DNA from 3 places in the Paenibacillus sp. JZ16 genome. Region 3 is predicted to be linked to each of the others. Evidence: predicted binding sites of a transcription regulator. Region 3 holds the regulator's gene; each other region holds the start of a gene.
What was found. The regulator NrdR, encoded in region 3, represses ribonucleotide reductase genes. The targets are predictions, from matches to a motif close to AACACNATATATNGTGTT.
Positions count from the first base shown of each region.

Region 1: BJP58_RS28210 (anaerobic ribonucleoside triphosphate reductase) is a predicted target of NrdR. The motif match lies at 1,544-1,561, and genes of this name have one in related genera.
Region 2: BJP58_RS10335 (adenosylcobalamin-dependent ribonucleoside-diphosphate reductase) is a predicted target of NrdR. The motif match lies at 1,867-1,884, and genes of this name have one in related genera.

Region 1 covers NZ_CP017659.1:6,309,617-6,312,899, forward strand. The annotation lists gene BJP58_RS28200 (replication-associated recombination protein A) at 1-766, shown strand, start outside; gene BJP58_RS28205 (PCYCGC domain-containing protein) at 824-1,363, shown strand; gene BJP58_RS28210 (anaerobic ribonucleoside triphosphate reductase) at 1,596-3,283, shown strand, end outside.
Region 2 covers NZ_CP017659.1:2,269,938-2,273,220, reverse strand. The annotation lists gene BJP58_RS10340 (DEAD/DEAH box helicase) at 1-1,580, opposite strand, end outside; gene BJP58_RS10335 (adenosylcobalamin-dependent ribonucleoside-diphosphate reductase) at 2,001-3,283, shown strand, end outside.
Region 3 covers NZ_CP017659.1:2,763,179-2,766,461, forward strand. The annotation lists tRNA gene BJP58_RS12415 (tRNA-Ala) at 692-764, opposite strand; gene nrdR (transcriptional regulator NrdR) at 941-1,414, opposite strand; gene BJP58_RS12425 (alpha/beta-type small acid-soluble spore protein) at 1,564-1,791, shown strand; gene BJP58_RS12430 (lytic transglycosylase domain-containing protein) at 1,860-2,426, opposite strand; gene coaE (dephospho-CoA kinase) at 2,423-3,022, opposite strand; gene BJP58_RS12440 (MntP/YtaF family protein) at 3,032-3,283, opposite strand, start outside.

The DNA.
Region 1 (3,283 bases), 3.5 Mb from region 3:
CGATCCGGATAAAGGTCTTGGATTCATGGAGCTTCAGGCAGATGAGGAAGCATTGGAGCATATTGCAACGATGGCGAACGGCGACATCCGGCGTGCATTGAATGCGCTTGAGCTCGCTGCGATGACGACCCCGCCTGATGCAGGCGGCACGGTCCATATTACGCTGGATGTGGCCGAGGAATCGATACGCAAGCCGCTCGTCAAGGCGGACGAGTCCACGCAGTATGACGTGCTGTCCGCCTTTCATAAAAGCATTCGGGGTTCCAGCGATGCGGCATTGTTCTGGTTCCTGTATGCGGTCGAAAAGCTGGGGATGGACCCGATGGTGTTCATCCGCCGCTTGATTGCTGCCAGCAGCGAGGATATCGGGCTGGCTAATCCGCAAGCGATGGTGCAGGCGGTAAGCGCACTGGACGCCTACCGGAATAACGGCTGGCCGGAAGCCAAGCTTAATATCGCCCAGGCTATCCTGTTTGCGGTGGAAAGTCCAAAATCCGATGGCGTTGTGACCGCAATATCACGGGCGATGTCCGCCATGGATGAAGTAAAATCGGCGGAGGTACCGCTTCATCTGCGTGATGCGCATTATTCGGGCGCCGTGAAGCTGGGACATGTCGGCTATAAGTACCCGCACGATTATCCGGGCCATTACGTGAAGCAGGAATATTTGCCGAAGGAGCTCTCCCGCCGGGTGTTCTATCAGGCGACGGAGCAGGGGAACGAAGCCAAGATCGCGCACAATCAGCGATTACGACGCGAAGAATAGGGTCGTACAGCGAGAACGGGATTAACGGCCGCTAGTTTAGTTAAATGGAGGAAACGAATGATGAAAAAAGGGAAACAACGGTTTGTCATCCTGCTGCTGTCCGCCGGTCTTATGCTGAGCGGCTGTTCGGGGAAAAGCGCCCAGGAGCAGGTTGAAAGTGGACAGGCAACCAAGGCAGCGCATGAGCACGGACATCAGACGCAGCTGTCCAACGGGGATATCCAGGAGGCGACGGCTTCGATTGATGAGCTGCCTGCCTTTTTGAAGAGCCAGACCAGCGAGCTCCAGACGATCTATGCCTTGTCCGCGCAGGTCAGTGATGTCCTGAAATACATTCCTTGTTATTGCGGCTGTGGGGACAGTGCCGGTCATGAGAGCAATCTGAACTGTTTTATTGATGAGATTCAGGAGGACGGCACCGTGGTGTGGGACGATCATGGCACCCGCTGCGGGGTATGCCTGGACATTGCCGTGGAATCTGCCAAAATGAGCAGCGAGGGCAAAAGCCTGAAGGATATTCGGACCGCAATCGACGAGAAATACAGCACAGGTTATGCTAAGCCGACACCAACCCCGATGCCGCCTGCCGAAAGTTAATTCTACTGTGGTTAAACAAGAAGGTACCCGATGTGATCAATGCTCACTCGAGTGCCTTTTTTCTGTTGGGATTCATGTCCTTTAAGGACGTTGTCAGGAATCGCTGATACACTTCATAGGATCAGCAGACGTGATCTATCTCACAGCATCAAACTATATATGGATGTAAATTGATAAAACGAAACTATATATAGTGTATAAATGATCTGAGAAGAAGGAGTTGATTCGTTTCATGAAAGTCATGAAGAGAGACGGATGCCTGGTGAATTTTGAGATAAGCCGGATTGTGAAGGCAGTGGATAAAGCTTTTATAGCTGTTGAGGGGGTGTCCCGCAAGGAGGCTTCCCTGCAGCTTGGCGAGGAGGTTGCCCGCGTCACCGCGGGGATGGAGCAGGTGAGTGTGGAGGATATTCAAGATATTGTTGTTGAACAATTGGAAAGCACAGGTTATGCAGCGGCAGCGGCAGCTTATCAACATTACAGGGAAGCCCGTGATCTGGAGCGGATGCGGCGGGGAGAACTCTACAAGATCAGCAGGGATGTGATTGGGGTAACGAATCTGGATCTGCTGCGGGAGAATGCGAATCTGAACGGGGAATCCTTCAGTGGAAAAATGAGTCGGATCGGCTCTGAGTATGCCAAATGGATGGCAAGCAAATTTATCCTGCCCGGAGAGCTCATGAGAGCGGTCAGGGATGGTTATGTGTACGTGCACGACCTGGACCAGTATGCACTCGGTACGACGAACTGTATTTTCATCCCGTTTGACCGTCTATTGGCCAAAGGGTTCAATACCGGTAACGGATCGGTCAGGCCGCCGCAGAGCATCATGACCGCGATGGCGCTGGTGGCCATCATATTTCAATCTCAGCAGAACAGTCAATTCGGCGGCGTGTCCGGAAATAAAATCGATTGGGATCTGGCCCCGTATGTCGGCAAATCGTTTCACCGGCATTTTCGGAAAGGGCTTGCCTACTTCGGAGAGGTGGAGCAGGGCAAGCATAGACCCAATGTACAAGTTCTTCCCGATAACGAATTATACATAGACAACAAGCAGTTGAAGGACTCTTATCCGCGAATATATCATTACGCATATAACGAAACGGTGAATGAAGTAAAACAGGCCGCGGAATCCCTGATCCATAATTTAAACACGATGAGCAGCCGGGCCGGTGGACAGATCCCTTTCACATCGCTGAACTATGGCATGTGCACGTCAACGGAAGGAAGGCTGGTGTCCCATGCTCTATTGGATGCCACGATGAGAGGACTCGGCGGGGGAGAGACGCCGATATTTCCGCAGCATATTTTCCAGTGCAAGCAAGGGGTTAACCAGGCGGAAGGGGAGCCCAATTACGATCTGTTCCTGAAAGCCGTTGAGTGCTCCAGCCGCAGGCTCTACCCGAACTTTGTCAACGTGGATGCGTCGTTTAATCTGGTCTACTATAACCCGGACGAGCCAGACACGATTATTGCCACCATGGGCTGCAGGACACGGACGATTTCAGACCGGTTCGGGCGAAACCGCCTGAGCGGAAAAGGCAATTTGTCCTTCAATACGATCAATCTGGTTCGTCTCGGCATCGAGCATGGTATCGTCGAAGGCAAGCGGGATATGCCCGACCTGAGCCTCTTCTACGAGCAGTTGGATCAGTATATGACGATTGCGGTAGAGGGTTTGATTCACCGCTACGAGCTGCAGGCGGACCAACCGGCCAAAGCGTCCGATTTTATGATGCGGGAAGGCGTGTGGGAAGGCGGCGAAGACCTGGCCCCGGAGGACAAGGTACGCGAACTGATTAAGCACGGCACTCTGGCACTTGGATTCATTGGGCTTGCAGAATGCCTGAAGGCGTTGACCGGACTGCATCACGGAGAGGATGAGAACAGCCGCAGGCTGGGAATCGAAATCATCCGGCA
Region 2 (3,283 bases), 490 kb from region 3:
TCGAGAATGACATCCAGACCTCCGATGACCATCTCAAACATGTTGATCTTCTCGTGCAGCAGGTTCAGAATGTGCTCTTCAATGGTTCCTGAAGTGGACAGGTTGTAAATCTTCACGTCATTGGTCTGGCCGAGACGATGGACGCGTCCGATTCGCTGCTCGACCCGCATGGGATTCCAGGGCAGATCAAAGTTGATCATATGGTGGCAGAATTGCAGATTGATGCCTTCGCCCCCGGCTTCCGTCGCGATCATGACCTGTGCCTTGCCGCGGAACAGATCCATCATCCAGTCCTTCTTGCCGCGGTTCATTCCGCCTCGGTACGGTACGGAGATGAGCCCGTGATCGCGGAAATAATTGAGCAAGTATTCCTGGGTGGCGCGGTATTCCGTGAATACGATGACCTTCTCGTTCATTTGCTGGATCAGCTCGATGGTTTTTTCCGCCTTGGTGTTGGCTTTGATGGCCTTGATGAGATAGACGAGCTCCCAGATTTTATCGCGCAGCGGAGAGTCCTCGGGCAGCTTCTTGGACAGATTAACAAGAGTCACGAAAACGGCATCGCGGCTGCTGCACACTTCACGCTGGAGCGTAACAAGGGACAGCATACTGCTTAAATTTCCCCCTGCTGCCTGATACTGATCTTTGACGAAGGACGTGACGCCGTCGTATAATGACTGTTCTTCGGGCGAGAGGCTAAGCCCTACATTGCGGACGGATCGCTTGGTGAATTTCACTTCGCCTTCGCCGCGGCGGTTACGGATCATGACCTTGGACAGCTCATCCTTGAGCTGCTCCTGATTCTTGGGTCTTCGTTTATCGACAACAAAATTAGCGGCAAACTGCCCTTGGCCTCCAAGCTGGCCCGGCTTCAGCAGGGTGATCAGATTGAAGAGCTCGCTGAGATCGTTCTGCACCGGCGTGGCCGTCAGCAAGAGGCAGTATTTTTTGCGCAGCTTTTGAATGAATTGATAATTGGAGGTTTTTTTGTTCTTGAGCTTGTGCGCCTCATCGATGATGAGCATGTCGTACTCCTCGTTCAGCAGAATCTCCTGATGCGGATCGCGCTTCGCCGTGTCCATGGAGGCGACAACGATATCATTGCCCCAGGAGTACGCTTTTTTCTGCGCAATCGCAGGAATGCCGAACTTGGAGTTCAGCTCGCGAACCCATTGCAGCACAAGGGAAGCGGGAACGAGAATCAACACTTTGGATACCAGGCCGCGCACGATGTATTCTTTTAAAATAAGGCCGGCTTCAATCGTTTTACCAAGCCCCACTTCATCAGCGAGAATGGCTCGACCCGACATCTCGAACAATACGCGTCTGGCGGTATCGGTCTGATGGGGGAGCGGGGATAAGCCGCCTAGGTGCTTGAGGCATTGCAATTCTTCAAAGCTTGTAACGAGACGCGATTTCTCGCCCTCCACGGCAAGCTGGGCCAGACGATAGTCACCCCAAGGTCCGCCCTTGTCCAGTCGACCGGCGAGATCGTCAAACCAGGAACGGTCGATCTGCAATGGAACGGGAAGACGCGCGTCGAAAATCATGCCTGAGTCGGCAGATGGCTGATGGTTCATGTCGATCTCCTCCTGTTGTGAAAGATTCCGGGCCAGCGGTGTATATGTAGTATGGACGAAAAAAGAAGTCTTCATAACCTTGCACGGATTCGGAAGGCGTGGAATAACCCAAAGGGCGCACGGCTGCTGGAATTGGATATTTTCATCCTTTTTTTCATAGGGAAGGCCGAAAAAGAGAGCGAGAGGAAGAAAGCGGAAGCTTGCGAGCGGGAGCTTGGATCTGTTGGCTTAATTTTCACATTATCGGCATAGTTAACCTATATATAGTGTAGTATAATGAATTGGTAGCACTATATATGGTGTATATAGTGGTTTTGAATGTTTGACCGGCTACATAACAGGTTATGTTGTTGGTGAGCGCATAACTGCGGAACTTTTTAATTTTATATTTTATATAGGAGGTAGTTGCTCTTGAGTACGATGCAGAATCAGCGGCTGGAAGGTTTAAGCGAGAAGATCTTTTTGGACCGGTATGCCTGGAAGGATGCGGACTCCAACAACGCTAAGGTAGGCGATGTGGTGCTCGTTTTGACGAAGGATGATCCTAAATTTCCGACCAAGGAAGTTGGCGAAATCGTGAAACGCGAAGGCCGCAAGGTCACGGTGAAGACACGGAAGGGCGAGCTTGTGGAATCGGATGTGGAGAAGCTGACGTTAACCATCGAGAAAACGCCGGAAGAAATGTGGGATCGACTCGCGGCTGCCATGTCATCGGTTGAGGCAACGCCTGAACTGCAGGAAGAGTGGCGCGGGAAGTTCCGCGAGATTCTGGATGATTGGAAGCTGGTGCCGGGCGGACGGATTGCGGCTGGAGCTGGTGCAAGCGATGAATTGACGCTGTTCAACTGCTACGTGATTCCTTCACCGAAGGACAGCCGGGGCGGCATCATGGAAACTCTGAGCGAGATGACCGAGATCATGGCGCGCGGCGGCGGAGTCGGCATTAATTTGTCTTCCCTGCGTCCTCGGCGCGCGATCGTAAGAGGCGTGAACGGCTCCTCCAGCGGTGCGGTATCGTGGGGCGGATTGTTCAGTTATACGACGGGATTGATCGAGCAGGGCGGAAGCCGCCGGGGCGCGCTCATGCTGATGATTAATGATTGGCACCCGGACGTGGAGGATTTCATTACCGTGAAGCAGACGATGGGACAAGTTACGAATGCGAACCTGTCGGTATGCGTCAGCAATGATTTCATGAAGGCCGTGAAGGAAGATCTGGACTGGGAGCTGGTGTTCCCGGATACTACGGATCCTGACTATGATGAGCTGTGGGACGGCGATCTGGATAAATGGAAGAAAGCCGGACACCGTATCATTCCATATAAAACAGTAAAAGCACGCGAGGTCTGGCACACCATTATCGAATCCGCATGGAAATCCGCAGAACCGGGCGTCGTATTCATGGAATACTATAACCAGATGTCCAACAGCTGGTATTTCAACCCGATTATTTGTACGAACCCTTGCGGCGAGCAAGGACTTCCGGGCTGGGGCGTATGCAACCTGTCCGCGATGAATCTGTCGAAGTTCTATGATGAAGCGAACCATGACGTTGCCTGGGATGAGCTGGCTACAACGACACGGTACTCCGTGCGTTTCCTGGATAATGTCATTGACCGGACGCCGTACCATTTTGAAGAAAACGAATTGAACCAGAAAAAAGAGCGCCGCGTGGGCCTCGGAACGATGGGTCTGGCGGAGCT
Region 3 (3,283 bases):
CATTTGCCACTACAAAACCATCTCATCCAGCTCTCCACTTGTGTCTTATTACGTATGTTCAGTTGGTTCATGACTTTTTTTCACTGGAATGCCATCCAACTTCATTTCAATGGCTTTCTTCTTCATTTCTACCGGACAGCTGACTCTTGCTGCCAACGAAAAACACCTCCAAGGTTGTCTCCATATCTTACGACATGGTTGCATTCTCTTGAAGGTGTTTTTAATTTGTCTCACGCTATGGGGGCAGACTCAAAAGACTTGTGGGACGCTTTTTCTTTTTTTTCCAGGCAAATTCTCCCCGGATAAAGTTTCTGATACTTTAGACCTCAAGAACAGGCTTCTCGCCTGTAACCGGGGAAATCGCTACTGACCGTTGAAACTGCTGTTAAATCATAAGTAAAACGAACTGGCATGAAAACACATTAGAAATCGGAATAACAATTTAATTTTTCTGTTACGATACAACTTTCGAACGGTGCAGCCTTACTGAACCCCAGATCAGTCCGTTTGAACGAGTCAAAAAAACAGCGCCTCGAACCCCGACGCTGTAGGTGCTCATGACATAAAATGATTGCCCATTTTCATTATGTTCAATATTCGTCCCCAATTCGTCCCCAAGACCATTTATGGACAGTACTAAATACGTATTAAAAAAGCAAAAAACCCTTGAATATCAAGGGTTTTCTTATTATGGAGCCTAGGGGGATCGAACCCCTGACCTCATCGCTGCCAGCGATGCGCTCTCCCAGCTGAGCTAAGGCCCCGTAAGCGACTTCTATATCATATAAAAAATCAGCAGGCATGTCAACAGGTTTTTCACATTTTTTGATGACGTGCTGTATCCCTTTTACTTCTCTATATAATGTCACTTATCGATGATGAGGATGGGCTCCTTGAGAGCACCGGAAGAGCACCTGGATCACGCAGAACCCTGGTGCTCTTACAGCTCCTGACCGTCCGTATCCTTGGACAGTAGGCTTTTCAGTTCCTTCATAAACATATTGATATCCTTGAACTGCCGATACACGGACGCAAACCGGACGTACGCTACCTCATCGACCGGATACAGCCGTTCCATCAGAAGCTCCCCGATCTGGCGGCTCTCCACCTCTGCTGCTGCGGTATTGCGCAGTGCCTTCTCGACATCCGATACGATCATATCCAGCTGATCCACGGATACCGGACGCTTCTCGCATGCCCGGATCAAACCGCGGAGTACCTTCTCCCGGCTGAATTCTTCTCGGCTTCCATCCTTCTTCACAACAATCAGCGGCGTTTCCTCCACCATCTCAAAGGTTGTGAATCTCTTGCTGCACTGCTCGCATTCCCTGCGGCGGCGGATGGATTTATTCTCGTTGGCAGGCCTGGAATCCAGCACTTTCGTTCCGGCATAACTGCAATATGGACACTTCATAAAGTTATCTTCACTTCCTTTGTTTTCAGCGTATTTTAGCCTTAATGGCCCTAATGAAAAATTTACCAGCAAAACTTTTTTCTTTTATGTTATGAAAATGCGAAACCCGAGACATAATACTTTTACCAACCCAAGGAGGTGAACTTAACATGGCACAAAGCAACAACAACTCCAACAACCTGGTTGTTCCTCGCGCAAACGCTGCTCTTGAGCAATTGAAGTACGAGGTAGCTCAAGAACTTGGTATCTCCATTCCACAAGACGGATACCAAGGTAACATGACTTCCTACGAGAACGGTTCGATCGGGGGATACATCACAAAGCGTCTTGTAACCCTGGCCGAGCAACAATTGGCTGGTCAATTCTCCGGTCAATAATTGATTCTTCCTTAAAAAAGGAGTGTTGGACGGCTCGATGTAAGAGCCTGTCCAGCGCTCTTTTTTCGTTAAAAGCCGTCCTTATACACATCCGTATATTGATTATAATAATAAATCACGCGCTGTACATAGTGGCGGGTTTCCCCGATGGGAATACTCTTCACATTCTCGTAGGTTCCATCCCACATGCCCTTGTTGATCCAATTCTTGACGTTCCCGGGGCCTGCATTATAGGCGGCGATGGCGGCAATCGGGTTGCCGTCCATTTCCTTGTGCAGGTTCTGAATATACCAGGTGCCCAGCTGGATATTCGCATCCACTTCATTCTTTACGTTCAGCAGGTTTACCGATGGCAGCTTGGCCATTTCCATCGCCCAATTCGCCGTATCCGGCATCAGCTGCATAATGCCCAGGGCGCCTTTCTTGGACTCCTTACCCGGCTTGAAGTTCGTTTCCACACGAATGATGGATGCCACCAGGAACGGATCGACCTCATAGTATGCGGCATGCTTCCGTATTTCATCTTTATAATGAATCGGATACAGCAAGGTCATCCAGTTCGAGCTCAGATACAGAAGCGCTACAAAAGAGACAAACAGCAGAAGCAGCACTCTTTTTTTACGGAGCCACTTCATAGACTAACCAACCTGCCCCACAGGTTGTCCACCTGCTGCTGTGTTTCGGCCAATGTTCCGCTGTTATCGATGAGGATATCCGCCAGACGCTTCTTCTCCTCGATATCCATCTGACTGTTTAAACGCGCTTCTGCCGCTTCCCTGTTAAGATCATCGCGTACCATCAGACGCTCAAGCTGCAGCTCTCGCGGTACATAAACAACAGCGATCTGGTCAAGATAAGAATAATGCTCCTTGGCCTCAAGCAGCAGCGGAATATCCGCTACCACCAGCCGGTCGGGATACTGCCGCTCATACGCTTCCGTCCGTTCCCGGATTTCCTGCCGGATCGCCGGATGCGTGATCTCATTCAATACCGTTCTCTGCTCGGGATGATGGAAGATCACTTCCCCGAGTTTTTTTCGATTCAGCGTACCGTCCTCAAACAGGATCGCTTGTCCAAAATGTTCGGTCACTTTACCCAGCACCGGATGACCCGGGAGCATGACTTCCCGGGCGATGAGATCCGCATCGACGAGAAGTGCTCCCTTCATGGCCAACATGGAGGACACGGTGCTCTTGCCAGTTGCAATTCCTCCGGTTAAACCGATATTCATGACTTCACCTCATAACAGCTTCATTATACCCATGACGATTAACAAAAAAGCAGGCAAATAAGAGATAAAACGCATGCCGCCCTTGGATGCAAAACGTAAACCAACCCTCATGCCCAGCACCAGGAATATCCCGCTAAACAAGGAAACAACAGCCGCGGTACCTAACGGTGAGAAGCCCAGCATGGCGGCGCCAAGCCCTGCGCCGAACGCATCGAGCGATAACGCGATCCCGAGCCACATCGCCTCCCACGGGGAGATGCT